Regions from separate parts of the Herbaspirillum sp. NPDC101396 genome, predicted to be linked through region 3. Evidence: predicted binding sites of a transcription regulator. Region 3 holds the regulator's gene; each other region holds the start of a gene.

The links. Region 3 encodes sigma-54, which starts transcription at its own class of promoters, with help from an activator protein. Its sites were predicted from a motif close to TGGCANGNAANCTGCTTT; they were not measured.
Region 1: the regulator sigma-54 is predicted to act here: its motif matches at 4,917-4,934, upstream of atzF (allophanate hydrolase).
Region 2: the regulator sigma-54 is predicted to act here: its motif matches at 3,735-3,752, upstream of urtA (urea ABC transporter substrate-binding protein).

The regions. Positions count from the first base shown of each region.
Region 1 covers NZ_JBIWNT010000004.1:511,766-517,954, reverse strand. The annotation lists gene gap (type I glyceraldehyde-3-phosphate dehydrogenase) at 1-291, opposite strand, end outside; gene ACIROY_RS16165 (GNAT family N-acetyltransferase) at 301-879, opposite strand; gene tkt (transketolase) at 876-2,870, opposite strand; gene ACIROY_RS16155 (16S rRNA (uracil(1498)-N(3))-methyltransferase) at 3,161-3,886, shown strand; gene ACIROY_RS16150 (YidB family protein) at 4,099-4,563, shown strand; gene atzF (allophanate hydrolase) at 4,971-6,189, shown strand, end outside.
Region 2 covers NZ_JBIWNT010000008.1:111,611-117,799, reverse strand. The annotation lists gene urtC (urea ABC transporter permease subunit UrtC) at 1-606, opposite strand, end outside; gene urtB (urea ABC transporter permease subunit UrtB) at 603-2,219, opposite strand; gene urtA (urea ABC transporter substrate-binding protein) at 2,426-3,679, opposite strand; gene ACIROY_RS23780 (ferritin-like domain-containing protein) at 3,903-4,739, opposite strand; gene ACIROY_RS23775 (MFS transporter) at 4,843-6,090, opposite strand.
Region 3 covers NZ_JBIWNT010000005.1:83,682-89,870, reverse strand. The annotation lists gene ACIROY_RS17810 (SDR family oxidoreductase) at 1-163, shown strand, start outside; gene ACIROY_RS17805 (UbiX family flavin prenyltransferase) at 211-810, opposite strand; gene grxD (Grx4 family monothiol glutaredoxin) at 821-1,132, opposite strand; gene hpf (ribosome hibernation-promoting factor, HPF/YfiA family) at 1,434-1,787, opposite strand; gene ACIROY_RS17790 (RNA polymerase factor sigma-54) at 1,911-3,392, opposite strand; gene lptB (LPS export ABC transporter ATP-binding protein) at 3,426-4,169, opposite strand; gene lptA (lipopolysaccharide transport periplasmic protein LptA) at 4,171-4,728, opposite strand; gene lptC (LPS export ABC transporter periplasmic protein LptC) at 4,793-5,404, opposite strand; gene ACIROY_RS17770 (KdsC family phosphatase) at 5,401-5,952, opposite strand; gene ACIROY_RS17765 (SIS domain-containing protein) at 5,952-6,189, opposite strand, start outside.

The DNA of each region.
Region 1 (6,189 bases), on a different contig from region 3:
CAGCACGACGTCAACCTTCAGTTCGCCCCATGGCAGTTCTGCCGGATTGCGTTGCGCCAGCACCTTGATGCGGTCGCCGTTGACGACGATGGAATCGCCATCGACAGTCACGGTGCCCGGGAACTTGCCGTGGGTGGTGTCGTATTGGGTCAGGTGGGCGTTGGTCTTCGGATCGCCGAGGTCGTTGATCGCCACGATCTGGATGTCGTGTTTCTTGCCGCCTTCGTAATGAGCGCGGAGGATGTTGCGGCCGATGCGGCCATAGCCATTGATTGCGACGCGGATAGTCATGTTTTCTCCTTAAGAAACAGTAGTAATTCTGCCGATGGATTGGATGTCGCGCCAGCCATAGGCGACTTCGATCAAATCCAGTTCATCCCACTTGAAGGTCTGTTCAGCCAGCAGCAGCGCATCGAGGTGCGCGTAAAAGTCGCGCGCCTTCTTGTTCTGCGCCAGCACCCAGACCAGCAGGTTGGGCGCGCCTGCCGCGCCCAGTGTTGCAGCCACTTCGGTCAGCAGGCGGCGGCCAATGCCGGCGCGCTGGGCCGAAGGTAAAACGTACAGGGCTGTCAGTTCGGCATCGAAATCCAGCTTGCGTTCCGCCAGCGTAATGCCGGCGGCGAAACCGACCAGTTCGCCCTCCACTTCCGCCACGAAGGTGCAGGCGGCGTCGGACGCCGCGCCCAGCACGCGCGTCCACATGCGTGTGCTGTCTTCCACCTTCATGCCGTCCAGATAGGCGTCCGGAATCATGCCGCGATATGCCGCGCGCCAGCTGTCGATACGCACCTGAGCGATCAGGGCTGCATCATCGACCGTCGCGCGCCGGACCGTCACCGGACCGACGACATTGATGATGTCGTTGCCGGAGACACTCATGCCAGGATCAGCTTGGCCTTGGCGACGACGTTTTCGACGGTGAAGCCGAAATGCTTGAACAGCACGCCTGCGGGAGCCGATTCACCGAAGGTGTCGATACCGACCACGGCGCCTTCCAGGCCGACATACTTGTACCAGGTCGTGGTCACGCCAGCTTCGATCGCGACGCGAGGCACGCCGCGCTGCAGCACGCTGGCCTTGTAGGCTGCATCCTGGCGATCGAACACATCGGTGCTCGGCATCGACACGATGCGCGCGGGGATGCCTTGCGCCGCCAGTTCGTCGGCCGCCTTGACCGCCAGTTCGATTTCCGAACCGGTGGCGATCAGGATAACCTTGGCGTCCTTGGCTTCCCTGAGGATGTAGCCGCCGCGCTTGATGTCGGCGACTTGCTGAGGAGTACGCTCCTGGAACGGCAGGTTTTGGCGCGAGAAGATCAAGGTGCTCGGACCGTCGTTGCGCTTGACCGACTGCTCCCATGCCACGGCCGATTCGACCGTGTCGCATGGACGCCAGTTGTCCAGATTCGGGATCAGGCGCAGGCTGGAAACGTGCTCGACCGATTGATGGGTCGGGCCGTCTTCGCCCAGGCCGATGGAGTCATGCGTGAACACGAACAGCGCACGCAGCTTCATCAGCGCGGCCATGCGCAATGCATTGCGGCTGTAATCGGAGAAGGTCAGGAAAGTCGCGCCGAACGGAATGTAGCCGCCGTGCAGGGCGATGCCGTTCATGATCGCGCTCATGCCGAATTCGCGCACGCCATAGTTGATGTGGTTGCCGGCGACATCGGCGCGCACGGCCACCGATTCTTTCCAGTTGGTCAGATTGGAGCCGGTCAGGTCGGCCGAACCGCCGAGGAATTCAGGCAGCACTTGCGCGTAAGCCTGAATCGCGTTCTGGCTGGCCTTGCGGGTGGCGATGGTTTCTTTCTTGTCGATGGTGCTGGCGATGTAAGCCTGCACCGCCGCGTCGAAACCGGCCGGCAGCTCGCCCTTCAGGCGGCGCACCAGTTCGGCGGCTTCGGTCGGGTACTTGGCCTGATAAGCCTGGTACAGCTTGTTCCAGTCGGCTTCCAATTGCTGGCCTTGGACCTTGCCATCCCACGCGGAATAGATGTCGGCAGGGATTTCAAATGGCGCCGAAGTCCAGCCCAGCGCTTCGCGCACTGCCGCGACTTCCTTGTCGCCCAGCGCCGCGCCGTGGACCTTGTCGGTGCCGGCCAGGTTCGGCGAACCCTTGCCGATCACGGTCTTGCAGCAGATCAGGGTCGGCTTGTCGGCCAGCTTGGCCTGATGGATGGCGGAATTGACCGCTTCGACGTTGTGACCGTCGACCGCAGGGATCACGTTCCAGCCGTAGGCTTCGAAGCGCTTCGGGGTGTCGTCCTTGAACCAGCCTTCGACCTTGCCGTCAATGGAGATGCCGTTGTCGTCGTACAGCACGATCAGCTTGGACAGGCGCAGCGTGCCGGCCAGCGAGCAGGCTTCGTGCGAGATGCCTTCCATCAGGCAGCCGTCGCCGACGAAAGCGTAAGTGTAGTGATCAACCACTGCCAGATCCGGTTTGTTGAATTCTGCAGCCAGCAGCTTTTCAGCCAGCGCCATGCCGACGGCGTTGGTGATGCCCTGCCCCAGCGGACCGGTGGTGGTTTCCACACCTGGGGTGATGTGGACTTCCGGATGGCCGGCAGTCTTGGAATGCAGTTGGCGGAAGTTCTTGATCTCGTCCATCGACAGGTCGTAACCGGTCAGGTGCAACAAGGCGTATTGCAGCATCGAACCGTGGCCGTTGGACAGCACGAAGCGGTCGCGGTTGGCCCATTGCGGATTGGTCGGGTTGTGGCGATAGTGCTTGGCCCACAATGCAACTGCGATTTCCGCCATCCCCATCGGCGCGCCTGGGTGTCCTGAGTTTGCTTTTTGTACTGCGTCCATTGCCAGCGCGCGGATCGCGTTGGCCATCTTGTCGGTAGGGAGTGTGGAAGTCATGTCGATGTCAAAGAGTTGCGGATTGCGGTCGAACTACGCCGTTACGAACAATTTGGACCTAACGCGCGCATGTCGGATGCCTTGCCGGTCGGCCCGGATGAACTCCCGGATCAAGCCAGACTGAGCCAACTATTTTACCAGAGACCAGCCCGAAGAATTAAAATCGCGGCATGTCGGCGGCGTATTACGGCATGTAAAAAAACAATTTTTTATGCATTTTTGCCCTCGCCTCCGGTTAAATCGCTTCAAATCGTTGCCAATTGCCATTTTTCTATCGGATCGTCCATCCCATGCCTCGCTTTTACTGCCCCGACTCCCTGGCCATCGGCATGACGCTGGCCCTGCCCGAACAGGTCGCGCACCATGTCCAGGTGATCCGCATGCAAATGGGCAATCCGATCACCCTGTTCAACGGCCAGGGCGGCGAATATACGGCGGTCATCACCCAGATGGAAAAAAAGCGCGTGTACGCCGAGGTCAAGACCTTTTCGCCGCGCGAAGCCGAGCTGTCCTACGCCGTCACGCTGGCGCAGGCGCTGCCGGAAGCATCCAAAATGGACTGGATCATCGAGAAAGCCATGGAGCTCGGCGTGACCGCGATCCAGCCGCTGGCGGCGCAACGTTGCGTGGTGCGCCTCAACAGCGAGCGTGCCGAGAAGAAGCAGAGCCACTGGCAAGGGATTGTCCAGGCCGCGGCGGAACAAAGCGGACGCAATCGTTTGGCGCATCTGGCGCCGCTGACCGAATTCAACAGCTGGATCGGCCAGAGCGACCTCCACAAGCGCATTCTGCTGTCGCCGCGCGGCGAGCAATCGCTGTCCGACTGGGCGCGCCATCACCCGGCGCAGGCGCTGAGCCTGGTAGTCGGCCCGGAGGGCGGCTTTACCGAAGCCGAAGAAAACCTGGCCTGCGACCAAGGCGCGCTGATGCTGTCGATGGGACCGCGCGTGCTGCGCACCGAAACCGCCGGCCTGAGCGCGCTGGCGGCGATCAATGCGATCTGGGGCGAGATGTAGGCAGCTTCCCGGCAAGGCCGCTTCAGAGAAGTCAGCAGAAATATGAAGAAGCAGGAAAAGCAGTAAACATAGGCATAGAGAGACAAAAGAAGAGATATCTCCACATCCTTCGACAACGCAGTCAGCGTGCCATCCGTTGCCTCTCCACCCGTTCCGGCAATTCTTTTCCTCCCCTGCCGGATCGTTCCTTCACTTCCTTTCAGGAGAATCTCATGGGCTTACTCGACAGCGTACTCGGCGCACTCAATGACAGTACAAACGGCAATGCAACCGGCGGCGACCCCAAAGCAGCGTTGATCCAGGCGGTGCTGAGCATGCTTGCCAACAATCAGTCCGGCGGCTCGGGCGCGCTGGGTGGGCTTGGCGGATTGGGCGGCTTGCTCGGCACCCTGCAAAACGCCGGCCTCGGCCAGATTGTCGACTCCTGGATCGGCACCGGCAAGAACCAGCCGGTCTCGGGCGATCAGCTGGCGCAAGCGCTGGGCGATGATCAGTTGAGCAGCCTGGCGCAAACGGCCGGCATTCCGCAAAGCGATATCGCCGGCCATCTGGCCCAGATTCTTCCAGGCCTGGTCGATCACCTGACGCCAAACGGCCAAGTGCCAGAATCCGGCGGCGATCTCGGCTCGGAAATCGGCAACCTGCTTGGCGGCTTTCTCGGCGGCAAGTCGGCCTGAATGTCGAGCTTGAATGTCGAGCTTGAATGTCGAGCTTGAATCTCGAGCTTGAATCTCGAGCTTGATTTTCGAGCCTTATTCTTGTGACTCTCGGCGGGGCAATCGCCACGCCATCATTGCCCGCTAATCATTAGCTGCCTGCGTCCCCGCCTGCACCAAAATCTGGTGCAGGCACCAGTTTGGCGTTGCTGAACGCGCCAATCGAACGCACTCCTCCGCGTTTCCGATCAAGTCCATCCTCTTTTCACCATCAATCTCCCCTCATTGTGGCGCTGGCTGCGATGCCGCCAAACAAGCTGCGGCAAGCGGTTTCGGCGCCTCCCGTCGTTCTCAGAGCGCCCCCAAAGATCCGCTGGCACGCAATCTGCTTAATATTTTTCATCTTGTATTCAAGAATGCATATATCCATGTCAGCAACTACTTTGCCCCAATACGCCTCCTCCGCCTCCTCGAATTCCGCCGCCCCGCAGCGGACCATCGCCGATTTGCTGGCCTCCTATCGCACCGGCAACCTCAAGCCGAGCAAGCTGATCGGCGACCTGTTGATGCAGATCGAGCAGTCCGATCGCACCGAGGTCTGGATTCATCGCGTGTCCGCCAAGACGCTCAAGCAACAGGCCGCCGCACTTGACCTGATGCTGCAGATCAAGGGCGAAGCGGTGTTCGAGACGCTGCCGCTGTTCGGCATCCCGTTTGCGGTGAAAGACAATATCGACGTCGCCGAACTGCCGACCACCGCCGCCTGCCCTGAATTCAGCCATGTGCCGCAGGTCAGCGCCACGGTGGTCGCGCGCTTGCAAAAAGCCGGCGCGCTGCTGATCGGCAAAACCAATCTCGACCAGTTCGCCACCGGCCTGGTGGGCGTGCGTTCGCCCTACGGCGCGGTGCGCAACGCGCTGCAACCCGAATATGTATCGGGCGGCTCCAGCTCCGGCTCCGCCGTCGCGGTCGCGCTGGGACAGGTGTTGTTCTCGCTCGGCACCGACACCGCCGGGTCGGGCCGCGTGCCGGCCGCCTTCAACAACCTGGTCGGGCTCAAGCCGACGCGCGGCCTGCTCAGCGGCAGCGGCATGGTGCCGGCATGCCGCACGCTCGATTGCATTTCCATCTTCGCGCACGACGTCGCCGATGCCTGGCGCGTGCTGCAAAGCGCGGCCGGCTTTGACGCCGCCGACGCCTACTCGCGCACCCCGGCCATGCTCGGCGTCAAACGCCGCGGCTATCGCGTCGCCGTACCGGCCAAGCCGGAGTTCTATGGCGACGAGCAAGCCCGGCTGGCGTTCGAGCAGGCGTTGGAAAAAGTCACGGCCATGCCGGGCGTTAGCATCACGCGCATTCCTTTCGACGCGTTCACCGATGCCGCGCAATTGCTTTACCAGGGCCCGTGGGTGGCCGAGCGACGCGCCGCACTGGGAGATTTTTACGACACCAATAATGCGGCGATCCATCCGGTAGTTCGGGAGATCACCGCGCAAGCCGACAAGTTCAATGCGGTCGACGCCTTCAACGGCCAATACCGCCTGGCCGAGCTGCGCCGCGAAGCGGAAAAACTGCTGCAAGACACCGACCTGCTGCTGGTGCCGACAACGACGACGATGCCAACCATCGCTGCAGTGGAAGCGGATC
Region 2 (6,189 bases), on a different contig from region 3:
GGTGTAGCCGAGGATGCGCTTGAAGTCGGTGAAGCCGTTGTTGCCGCCGAAGCCGGTGTCGTTGCGGAAGAACAGCAGCATGAAGGCGAAGGTCATCGCCTGCGTGATGATCGAGAAGTACACGCCCTTGATGCGCGAACGGAAGGCGAAGTAGCCAAACACGAAGGCCAGCACGCCCGGCACCAGCACCACCAGCAGCATGGCGAACCAGAAGTGCTCGGTCATCCACCAGTACCACGGATAGGCTTTCCAGTTGAGGAACACCATGAAGTCCGGCAGGTCGCTCTGATACACGCCGTCGTGACCGATGGCGCGCATCAGGTACATGCCATGCGCATAGCCGCCCAGCGCGAAGAACACGCCGTGGCCCAACGACAGGATGCCGGTGTAGCCCCACACCAGATCGAGCGCCAGTGCCGCCATCGCATAGCACATGAACTTGCCGATCAGCGCGATGGTGTAGCTGGAGATGGACAGCGGATGGCCGGCCGGGAAGATCAGATTCAGGATCGGCAGCAGACCCAGGATTACGGTAAAGACCACGATCCCGATCCATGCCGGACGCGAAAACAACGAAGGTTTCAATGGGAGATTGAGGGTACTCATTCCACGCTCCTGCCTTTCAGTGCAAACAGGCCTTGCGGGCGCTTTTGGATAAACACGATGATGAACACGAGGATGGCGATCTTGGCCAGCACGGCGCCGGCGACCGGCTCCAGGAACTTGTTCACCTCGCCCAGACCGAACGCAGCGATCACGGTGCCCGCCAGTTGGCCGACGCCGCCCAGCACCACCACCATGAAGGAGTCGACGATGTAGCCCTGGCCAAGGTCGGGGCCGACATTGCCGAGCTGCGACAGTGCCACGCCGCCGAGACCGGCGATGCCGCAGCCGAGGCCGAAGGTCATCATGTCGATCTTGCCGGTCGAGACGCCGACGCAATCGGCCATGCGGCGGTTTTGCGTGACGGCGCGCACGAACAGGCCAAGGCGTGTCTTGTTCAGGATCAGCCACACTGCGAACACCACGAACAGCGCAAAGAAGATGATCACGATCCGGTTGTACGACAGCACCAGCGAACCCAGCACCGTGATGCCGCCCGACATCCAGCTCGGGTTGGCGACTTCGACGTTCTGCGCACCGAAGATGGAGCGTACGGCCTGCATCAGCATCAGGCTGATGCCCCAGGTGCACAGCAGGGTCTCCAGCGGCCGGCCGTAGAGCCAGCGGATCACCAGGCGTTCCAGCGCGATGCCCACCGCGGCGGCAACGATGAAGGCGGCCGGCAGTGCAACGACGATGTAGGCGTCAATCGCGCCCGGGAAGAATTTGCGGAACACCAGTTGGCATACATAAGTTGTGTAGGCGCCGATCATCAGCAGTTCACCGTGCGCCATGTTGATAATACCCATCAGGCCGAAGGTGATCGCCAGGCCGAGCGCGGCGAGCAGCAACACGCTGCCCAGCGAGACGCCGTAGAACAGCTTGCCGACAAATTCGGTAATCGCCAGATGACGGTCCAGCGCCGACATTGTGCGTACAGCTTCGATGCGTACGCCCTCATCGGCTTCGACATAGCTGCCGTCCGGATTCTTGGCCAGCATCTGTTCCAGCACCGGTTTCAGATTGGCGTTGGTGGTGTCGGCCAGGGCTTTGACGGCGGCCTTGCGTGCGGCTGCGTCAGGCGCGTGCAGGTTGGCCGTAGCGACGACTTGCTTCAACACTTCCTGGATTTGCGGATCTTTTTCCGCCGCCAGCGCTTTGCTGATCAACGGGGTCTGTGCGGCGTCGGCGGTCTTCAGCAATTCGGTCGCGGCGGTCAGGCGCGTGGCGCGGTCCGGCGAGAACAGCTTGAGTCCCGACAAGGCGCCTTCGACTACGCCGCGCAGGCGGTTGTTGACGGTGATGCCTTCGGCGTCATCCGGGGCCGGACCGGTCTTGTCGGTGGCGGGATTGAAGGCGTCGCTGTCTTCGATGATCAGCACGTCGCCGGCAGGCGTGGCGTACAGGGCATCGCTGTTGATGGCGTTGAGGATCTTTTGCGCGTCGGCATTGGCCAGCGCAGCAATCTGCGTGACGGCGGCGATGCGCGCGTCAGGGTCGTCGCCGGCCAGCGGCTTGAGCAGCGCCGGATCGATCGCAGCATGCGCGCTGATCGCCTGGGTGCACAGCCAGCCTGTCAGCAAGGCGGACGCAATTATCTTGGGGAGAAGTCTCATGGTTCTTTTCGGTGGCAAGGCAAGACGGAAAGAAAGTCGGTCTTACGACGCTTGTCTGAGATTCATGCATGCGATTCCGGAGATGGAATCGCCGCAGTGATTGCACCGGACGGGATGTCGGACGCCCGGTGCAAGGTCTTGCAAACCGCTGCATGGAACATGCAGCGGGGAACTGCTCAGCTAACCAAACATGGCAAGCAACTGCATTACATCTTTTGCTTGCTCTCGTTGCCCGGGATGTATGGGCTCCATGGTTGCGCACGGATGGTGGTCTTGGTCTTGTTGACCACGTTGAACTGACCGTCGGCCTTGATTTCGCCGATCATCACTGGTTTGTGCAGGTGATGGTTGGTCTTGTCCATTTCCAGCGTGTAGCCGGACGGTGCCTTGAAGGTCTGGCCGCCCATCGCTGCGATCACCTTGTCGGTGTCGGTAGTCTTGGCTTTTTCAACGGCTTGCTTCCACATGTAGATACCGACGTAAGTCGCTTCCATCGGATCGTTGGTCACGACCGTGTCGGCGTTCGGCAGACCCTTGGCCTTGGCGTAGGCTTTCCACTTCTTGATGAAGGCGGTGTTGACCGGGTTCTTCACGGATTCGAAGTAGTTCCAGGCAGCCAGATGGCCGACCAGCGGTTTTGCGTCAACCCCGCGCAGTTCTTCTTCACCCACCGAGAACGCGACGACAGGCACGTCAGTCGCCTTCAGGCCGGCATTGCCGAGTTCCTTGTAGAACGGCACGTTGGAGTCGCCGTTGATGGTCGAGATCACTGCAGTCTTGCCGCCGGCTGCGAACTTCTTGATGTTGGCGACGATGGTTTGGTAATCAGAGTGGCCGAACGGTGTGTAGACTTCGTCGATGTCGGAATCTTTCACGCCCTTGCTATGCAGGAAGGCGCGCAGAATCTTGTTGGTCGTGCGTGGGTAGACGTAGTCGGTGCCCAGCAGGACGAAACGCTTGGCGCCGCCGCCTTCTTTCGACATCAGGTATTCGGTGGCAGGGATGGCTTGCTGGTTAGGCGCTGCACCGGTGTAGAAGACGTTCTTTTCCAGCTCTTCGCCTTCGTACTGGACCGGATAGAACAGCAGGCTGTTCAGTTCCTTGAAGACCGGCAGGACAGACTTGCGCGAGACCGAAGTCCAGCAGCCGAACACGACGGAAACCTTGTCTTGCGAAATCAGCTGGCGCGCTTTTTCAGCGAACAGAGGCCAGTTGGATGCAGGGTCAACGATCACGGGCTCGAGTTTCTTGCCGTTGACGCCGCCATTGGCGTTGATTTCATCGATCGTCATCAGCGCGACATCTTTGAGCGATGTTTCGGAGATGGCCATGGTGCCCGACAGCGAATGCAGGATGCCGACTTTGATGGTGTCCGCAGCGAATGCGGCAGGGAGCCAGGAAGAAGCTGCAAGTGCGAACGCGCCGAGTGCTGTTGCTTTTAGGATAGTACGACGTGACATGAAGTGCTCCTACAGTTAGAAGAATCAATGAGAGTTTGTTGACTGCCTTCCTGCTTTAGCAGAATGCGTGCCAATGACAAAACGTCAATCTCTTGTGATTTTTCCGGCTTTGCAGAAGCCGCCGCGCACTATCGCACCATTTTAGGGATGTCAAAAATGGTGGCGGTGCGGTAAACGACGATGCGCCCCAGAAAGGAGCAAATTACAGGGTTTGTGTTTGCTTTTAGCGCAAAAACACGTAATGCATCAGTTGGCGGATCGGATATTGCACCCAGCTTTGCACCTTGGGCGGCAGCTCCAGCGGGCGCAAAATCATCTTCAAGGTCATGTCCGGCGTCAAATTGGTGCGCACGGTGGCGCTCATGCGCGCGCTCAGCTCTCTTAAATAGGCGACGTCGCCGGCCCGCGCCGGATCGCGGAATTTCAGCGCATGGCGGATGGCGCAGTCGGCGTCTTCGTTGCGCATTTCCAGCGTGCGGCGGCTCAGCGTACCCAGCACGCGCGAGCGGCCGATGCCTTCGCGCCGACGGTATTGGCGGAAGTATTGATAGAAATGCTTGTAGTGATTGACCTCGTCGTTGGAGATGCGCGCCGCCAGTTCCTGCAGCACCGGTTCCTGCACGCTGCGCGACAGCGCGCGGTAATAGGTGGCGGTGCCGGTCTCGACCACGCAGCGCGCGGCCATCTCCAGCGCCTTGGTCGGCTCCAGCAGTTCGACCTTGCAGTAGCCTGCGTACTCGGCGAGAAAGCTGTCGTAGGCTTGCTGCCAGTCGAATTCGGGCCAGACATGCCCGACGTAGGCGCGCAACGCCGCGCCGTGCTGCAACTCTTCCACTTCCCATTGCTCACGCAGCCAGGTCGCCACTTCCTCGTTGTCATGGAAGAAGTCGATCAGGTTGTGGGTATACAGATCGGAGCCGCTTTCGACGAACGAGGCGCAGGTCACCAGGTAGAAGGTGTTTTCATCGTGACGCACGCGCTGCAGATCGATGCGCGAAAAATCCAGATCGGCGATACGCCAGCGTGGTCGGTATTGTTGATGCGGTTGCTGCGATTCCAGGCTTGCCACGTTACCTCCTCGACAGATTGCGATAACGGTATGACGAAACGTGCAAGCCTTGGTTCGCTGCCGCATGTTGGCGATTTGTAACAGCGCACCAGACTCAGCGGCGATCTTGTCCGTATGCCAAGCAGGTGATCGTCGCAGAGAACAGCAATTGCAGCAGGCACACCGCGCTCCAGCCGCCGAGCTTCCATGCGAATCCGGACAGCGCCGCGCCGATCGCGCCGCCGATGAACAGGAAGCCGACGAACAGGCCGTTCAGGCGGCCGCGCAATTGTGGCGACAGCAGGTTGATCTTGCGGCGTTCCAGCGTCTGGTCGGCCGCCACGCCGCCGTCCAGCAGGATCGCGGCGACACCCAGCAGCACCAGCGCCAGGCCCGCGTGCAGATGGACGTCGAAGCCACCCCAGCCGCTGCCGGCGACGCCTGCGATCAAGGCCGCCGCCAACATCCCCAGGTGGCTCAGATGAGAGGCCAGGCGTCCGCGTCCACGATCTCCGGCCCGGCCCGCGAACGGCGTTGCGCATACCGCGCTGGCGCCGACCAGTGCGAACACCGCGATGCCGCCCGCACCCAGCAAAAACGGCTGCTGCACCAGCAACAACGCAACCGTGGTCCAGTAAGACATATACGCCGCCATGCTGAGCGCGCCGGTCAGCGCGCCGTATTGCAGGACGCGTTCGCTGCACAGCAATTGCCACAGCGATTTCAGGATGTCGCGATAGCCTTGGGTTTGTTGCGGATGACGTTCCGGCAACACGCGCGACAGCACCAGCGCCAGCAGCGCCACGATCAGCGCCAGCAGGCCGTACACCGCACGCCATCCGGCCACACTCGCCAGCCAGCCGGCCACCGGGCGCGACAGCATGATGCCCAGCATCAGGCCGCTCATCACGTTGCCGATCACGCGGCCGCGATGTGCTTCCTCGCTCATGAAAGCCGCCATCGGCACCAGCATCTGGATCGCGCTCGACAAGACGCCGGCCAGGAAAATCGTGGTCAGGAACAACCATGTTTGCGCGCTGAACATGGCGATGCCCAGACATGCGGCGCAACCCGTCAGCAGCCGTACGATGAGGCGGCGATTCTCATGCAGGTCGCTCAGCGGCACGATCAGGAACTGGCCGCAGGTATAGCCCAGCAGCGGCAGCATTGCAATCAGGCCGATGGCGCCGCCGGGGATGTGCATGGTCGCGCCGATGGCGGCCAGCAAAGGTTGTACGGCGTAGAGATTGGTGACGATCACGCCGACCGCGGCAGCGAACAGCAGCGTCATCGCCGCGCTCATGTGCGTTGCCGGTGCGACGATCTTCGCAGGCGGAGGGGAAAGCTTGCTGCATTGTTCCATGGCGGCTCCAGGTGTCGCTGATGCGGTAGAGGTTTGCGGGAGGCCAGTATAGGTAGCGGCAAACTATGCGACAATTGAATTATTATCATAAACAATATG
Region 3 (6,189 bases):
AAAGGGCACCTTGCAGGCCGATGGATCGACCCAGGTTGAACCGACCATGGACGCCGGCCATGTGGCGAAGGCCATCCTTTACATGGACAGCCTGCCGCTGGATGCCAACGTGCAATTCATGACGGTGATGGCGACCAAGATGCCGTTCATCGGTCGAGGTTGATACGCTCTTTCGCAAAGAAAAAACGCTGCTCTCAAGGCAGCGTTTTTTTATGTCGGCTGGTTTTTTAGACCGGCCCAGCGCGGCGTCAGCGCATGCGCAATGTCGTAGAGGTCAAGCACGCGGCCCAGCGTGTGGTCGATCATTTCCTCGATGGATTGTGGGCGATGATAGAAACCGGGCAGGGGCGGGAAGATGATGCCGCCCATTTCGGTGACGCTGGTCATGTTGCGCAGGTGGGCGAGATTGAACGGCGTTTCGCGCACCATCAGCACCAGGCGGCGGCGTTCTTTCAGGACCACGTCGGCGGCGCGCGAGATGAGATTGTCGGACAGGCCGTTGGCGATGGCGGCGAGCGTCTTCATCGAACAGGGCGCAACGATCATGCCCGAGGACGTGAACGAACCGCTGGCGATCGAAGCGCCGACATCGCGCACCGGATGGACCACGTCGGCCAGCGCCTCGACGTCCTTGCGGCTCATGTCGAGTTCCTGATGCAGGTTCAGCACGCCGGCTTCGGATACCAGCAGATGGGTTTCCACACCGGCGTCGCGCAGCACGCCCAGCAGGCGCACGCCGTACGCCACGCCGGTCGCGCCGGTGATGGCGACGATCAGGCGGCGGCGCGGCGGTGCGGAATTTGTCGCGATGGACAGGGGATCAGCCCTTGAACAGGGTTTGCAGTTCGCCCGATTCGTACATTTCGCTCAGGATGTCGGAGCCGCCGATGAATTCGCCCTTGACGTACAACTGAGGGATGGTCGGCCAGTTCGAGTATTCCTTGATGCCCTGGCGCACGTCTGCGCTTTCCAGCACGTTGACAGTGACGATGTTTTCCGCGCCGCTGGCCTTGAGCAGTTGGATCGCCTTGCCCGAGAAGCCACACTGCGGGAATTGCGCGGTGCCCTTCATGAACAGCACGACAGGGTTTTGGGTAACGGTTTCCTTGATCCAGGATTGGACTTCGCTCATGACTACACCTTCAAAAAGTTCGCAATGCCGCCATTATATGAAAAAGCGGGCGTGCGCGTTGGGAGAGTGCCGTTGCACAGGGAAATGTCTTTCAGGCAACACGGCGCGGGTGGGCTGCTGTGACCAACATGTAAATGATTTGCAGGATTGCAAGAGATGCCTTGCGAGGCAGGTGGGGAAAAAGTGTAAAAGATTTTGAAAGATATTGAAAATACGCGATGAAGTTGTCGTTGCAGAAACAAGAAAGGGCGCTTGCGCGCCCTTTTTTTGGTGCCGGTCCAGTCCGCCGGCTAGTTGGCTATCACGAGGCAGCTGCGGGCAACGGTTCTTCCGGCAGGCGTTTTGCCATCGAGTGATGGTTTTGCACGCGGTCCTTGTGCTTGATCACCTGGCGATCCAGTTTGTCGATCAGCATGTCAATGGCGGCGTACAGGTCGTGTGCAATGCTCTCGGCATGCAGGTCTTTCCCCTTGATATGAACGTTTATTTCTGCCTTCTGGCGTTTTTCTTTTTCGGTCAGCTTGTCTACGCTGAGAATGACACTGATGTCGATCACATGGTCAAAGTGGCGCTTGATGCGCGTCAGCTTGTTTTGCACGTACTCGCGGATGGCGGGGGTCAAATCGAGATGATGGCCACTAATGGTCAGATTCATACAGCACTCCTATCGTGAGATTGCTGGAGGTTCTTACGCATTGTCCGGTTGCTTGCAGGCAGCACCAGAACAAAACACCCGAACTCAACAGAACACAGCAACGATGCTTTGCTACAGAAAAACTTACAGAGATTTGCGGAGATTCACCGGCGGAATTTTGAGCACTTCGCGGTATTTCGCGACGGTCCGTCGCGCCACCACCATGCCCTGTTCCGCCAACATATCTGCAATCTTGCTATCAGAGAGTGGGTTCTTAGGGTCTTCTGCTCCTATCAGTTGTTTGATGAGAGCCCGTATCGCAGTGGAGGAAGCTTCACCTCCGGTTTCTGTTGCGACGTGGCTGCCGAAGAAGTATTTCAACTCAAACATGCCATGCGGGGTCAGCATGTACTTCTGAGTCGTTACACGAGAAATAGTGCTCTCGTGTAGACCCAGTGTATCAGCTATTTCGCGCAACACAAGGGGTCTCATGGCAACGGCGCCATGTGAAAAAAAGTTGCGTTGCCTCTCAACAATTGCCTGGGCGACACGCAAAATTGTGTCGAAGCGCTGACGCATATTTTTGATCAGCCACTTGGCTTCCTGCAGCTGCGAACCGAGCGAGCCGTCGCCCTTGGCTTGCTTGAGTGCGTTGGCGTACATGGCGTTGACGCGCAGCCGCGGCATCACGTCGTGGTTGAGCAAAACCTGCCAGCCGTCCTTGGACGCTTTGACAATCACGTCGGGCACCACGTAGTCGGATCGGCCCGATGCAAACATGGCGCCGGGATGCGGATGGCACTGGCGAATCACGGCTTGCGCCTCGCGCAGGTCTTCATCGTCGCAACCGAGCGCTTTCTTGATTTTATTGAAATCACGCTGGGCGAACAGCGCCAGGTAATCTTCAACGATGGTCAGCGCCAGCCGGCGTGTGACAAAGGCAACTTTCGGCAAGCGCCGGACCTGCAGCGCCAGGCATTCGGAGGCGCTGCGCGCGCCGACGCCGGCCGGCTCGAAGCTCTGCAGCAGCTTCAGTGCAATGGTCAGTTCGTCAAGTTCGATTTCCAGTTCTTCGGGCAGGCGCGCATGGATTTCTTCCAGCGATTCTTCGAGATAGCCGTGGTCGTCAATCGCGTCGACGATCAGTTCGATCAGCGCACGGTCGCGCAAGCTGCGCACGGTCAGGCGGGTCTGCTCCTGCAGGTGTTCGCGCAGCGTGACGTCGTGGGCTTCGAGTTGCGGACGCGAGTCTTCGTCGTCGGGTGTCTTGCCGGTGCGGGCGACGTCGTCGAAGCTCCAGTCGGCATCGCCGCTCGCATGCTCGTCGCCGCTTGCACTGTCCTGCGGATCGCCGGCTTCGCCTTCCGCGGGTGCAGCGCTGGCGGCGCTGTTTTCGACCGGCTCCGCCTGCGCCGAAGACGGGCTGCTGAGGGCGCCGTCGGCAAGCAGCCGCACGGAATTGTCGAGCGCATCGTCGAGGCGTTCCAGCAGCGGATTGTCCGACAGGATCTGTTCCAGTTCCTGGTGCAGTTCCAGCGTCGACAGCTGCAGCAAACGGATCGACTGCTGCAACTGCGGCGTCAATGCCAGATGCTGAGAGGTGCGAAGCTGGAGGGATTGTTTCATTCAGTTTTCAGTTGGCAGCGTATTGCCTGCGGATTACATGCGGAAGTGTTCGCCCAGATACACGCGGCGGACGGACTCATCGGCGATGATGTCGTCAGGGCTGCCGCTGGCCAGCACGGTGCCCTGGTTGATGATGTAGGCGCGATCGCAAATGCCCAGCGTCTCGCGCACGTTGTGGTCGGTGATGAGCACGCCGATGCCGCGTTCCTTGAGGAAGCGCACGATGCGCTGGATCTCGATCACGGCGATCGGATCGATACCGGCGAATGGTTCGTCGAGCAGCACGAAGCGCGGATCGGTCGCCAGCGCACGGGCGATTTCGACACGCCGGCGTTCGCCGCCGGACAACGACAGTGCCGGGCTTTCGCGCAGCTTCTCGATCTGCAATTCGTGCAACAGGCTGTTGAGGCGGCCTTCGATTTCATCACGGCTGAGCGACTTGCCGTTTTCCTTGCGCAGTTCCAGCACGGCGCGGATGTTGTCCTCCACGTTGAGCTTGCGGAACACCGAGGCTTCCTGCGGCAGATAAGACAGGCCGAGCTGCGCGCGCTCGTGGATAGGCAGCCGAGAAATCGCCGAACCGTCGAGATCGATCTCGCCGCCGTCGGACGGCACCAGGCCGACGATCATGTAAAACGAGGTGGTCTTGCCGGCGCCGTTGGGGCCGAGCAGGCCGACCACTTCGCCGCTGGCGACTTCGAGCGAGACGTCGCGCACGACCTGGCGCGCGCCATAGCTCTTTTGCAATCCGCGTACTACGAGAGAACTGATCGCCATCTTATTGGCCCTTCGAAGAATCGACGCGCGGCTGGATGATCGCGGTGATGCGACCGCCGCCGGGTTTGCTTTCGCCGGTGTTGGTGTTGTTGACCGAATAGAACTCGGCACGGCTGTCGTAGGAGATGAACTCGCCGTTGACTTCATCGGTCACGCGCGGGCCGTCCATGCGCTGCATGTGGGCGCGCGTAAACAGTTTCGAGATTTCAGTCTTCTCGCTGTATTCGATGCGTTCGGCCTGGCCTTCGATCCACAGGTTGGGGCCGCCGTCGCGTTTCTGGCGGAAGCTGGCCAACTGGCCGGGCGCCGCATAGAGGATAGCCAGTTCATAGCCGGACGGATCGGTGGTCAGCACCACCTTGCCGGCCTTGATCAGCAGCGTGCCGCGCGTGAGCACGACGTTGCCGGTGAAGGTCTTCACCTGCTTGACGTCGTCGTACACCATTTGCTCGGCTTCGATGCGGGTCGGCTTTTCAGTGTCGGCGCGTTCGGCGCGGGCGAGGCCGGCAACGCTCATCAGGAGCACGGTGAGCAGCGGCAGTAGGGATGTCGTTTTCATAGGATCCTGCGCAAGTATCTCGTTTTGATTATGCCAATTGGCGATGGGAGCTGAAGACTGACGGCTAACGCGGCGGACGTGAGCGCGGCTGGTACGTGCCGCGCACATTGTGGAGCAATTGGAATTCCTGTGTCGCGTTGTTGGCGATCATGCCGGTGCCGGTCATGATGGATTGCCCCATCGTGATTTCAACCGGCTTGTCGGTGCGCGCGATGTCTTCGTCGGGCAGCAGCAGCAGGTATTCGGTTTTCAGATGCATGTCTTCGGCAGTACCGAACGCGGAGCGGTCGGCATTGACGTTGTCATACATGTGGATCTTGCTGTTGTCGTCTTCAATCCTGGCACGCTGCGAGCGCAGGGTCATCGGCGGCTTTTCCTTGGTCAGGCTGGTGATGACGGGCAAGGTCACTTCGAACGAATCGTCGGTCGGGAAGTGCACCATCTTCTTGCCGGTGATGTCGTAGCGCGGCTGGCCGGTTTCGGACATCTTCACGTAGCTGAAATCTTCGACGTAATAATCGGGCTTGCTGCGCGGACGTGCGGCAAGCGTGTCGTCGGCGTTGCGCCGCATGACCTGCAGCACCCAGAAGCTGCCGAGCGCCAGCGCCGTCAGCACCACAAGCACGACAATCAACCGGATGCGCTGCGCTGCGCGTTCGCCGCTGCGATTGCTCATGCCAGGTAAGCGGCCAGCGCCGCCTCGTAATAGCCTTGCGCGGTCAGGATGAAGTCGCAGACCTCGCGCGCCGCGCCGTTGCCGCCGGTGCAATCGGTGATGTAGTCGGCGCGCTGCTTGACGTCATGATGGCCGTTGGCCACACAGGCGGTGAAACCGACCTTGGTCAGCACCGGCAAATCGATCACGTCATCGCCGAGGTAGCCGCAGGCGGAGGCCGCGATGCCGGTTTGTTCCAGCAACTGCGCGAAGGCGATGCGCTTGTCGTGCACGCCCTGGAACACGTGGGCAATGCCCAGGTCCTTGGCGCGGCGCAGGACGATCGGCGACTGGCGCGCGGTGATGATGGCCGTGGCGATGCCGCCGAACTGCTGCAGCATCTTGATGCCGTGGCCGTCGAGTGCGTTGAAGCGTTTGACCGGTTCGCCTTCGGGGCCGTAATACAAGCCGCCGTCGGTCAGCACGCCGTCGACGTCGAAAATCATCAGCCGGACTTGCCGGGCATTGGCGACGGCCGCCGCACTGGCCTTGCTGAATCGATCTGTCATCAGATCACCTTGGCGCGGGTCAGGTCGTGGATGTGCAGCGCACCCACCAGCTTGCCCTGGGCGTCGGCCACCAGCACCTGGTTGATGCGGAATTCTTCCATCAGCTGGACGGCGTCGACCGCGAGTTGGTCGGGATTGATGGTGCGCGGGCCGCGATGCATGACGTCGGCGATCGACGATTTGGTGAAATCTTCACCGCGCTCCAGCAGGCGGCGCAGGTCGCCGTCGGTAAATACG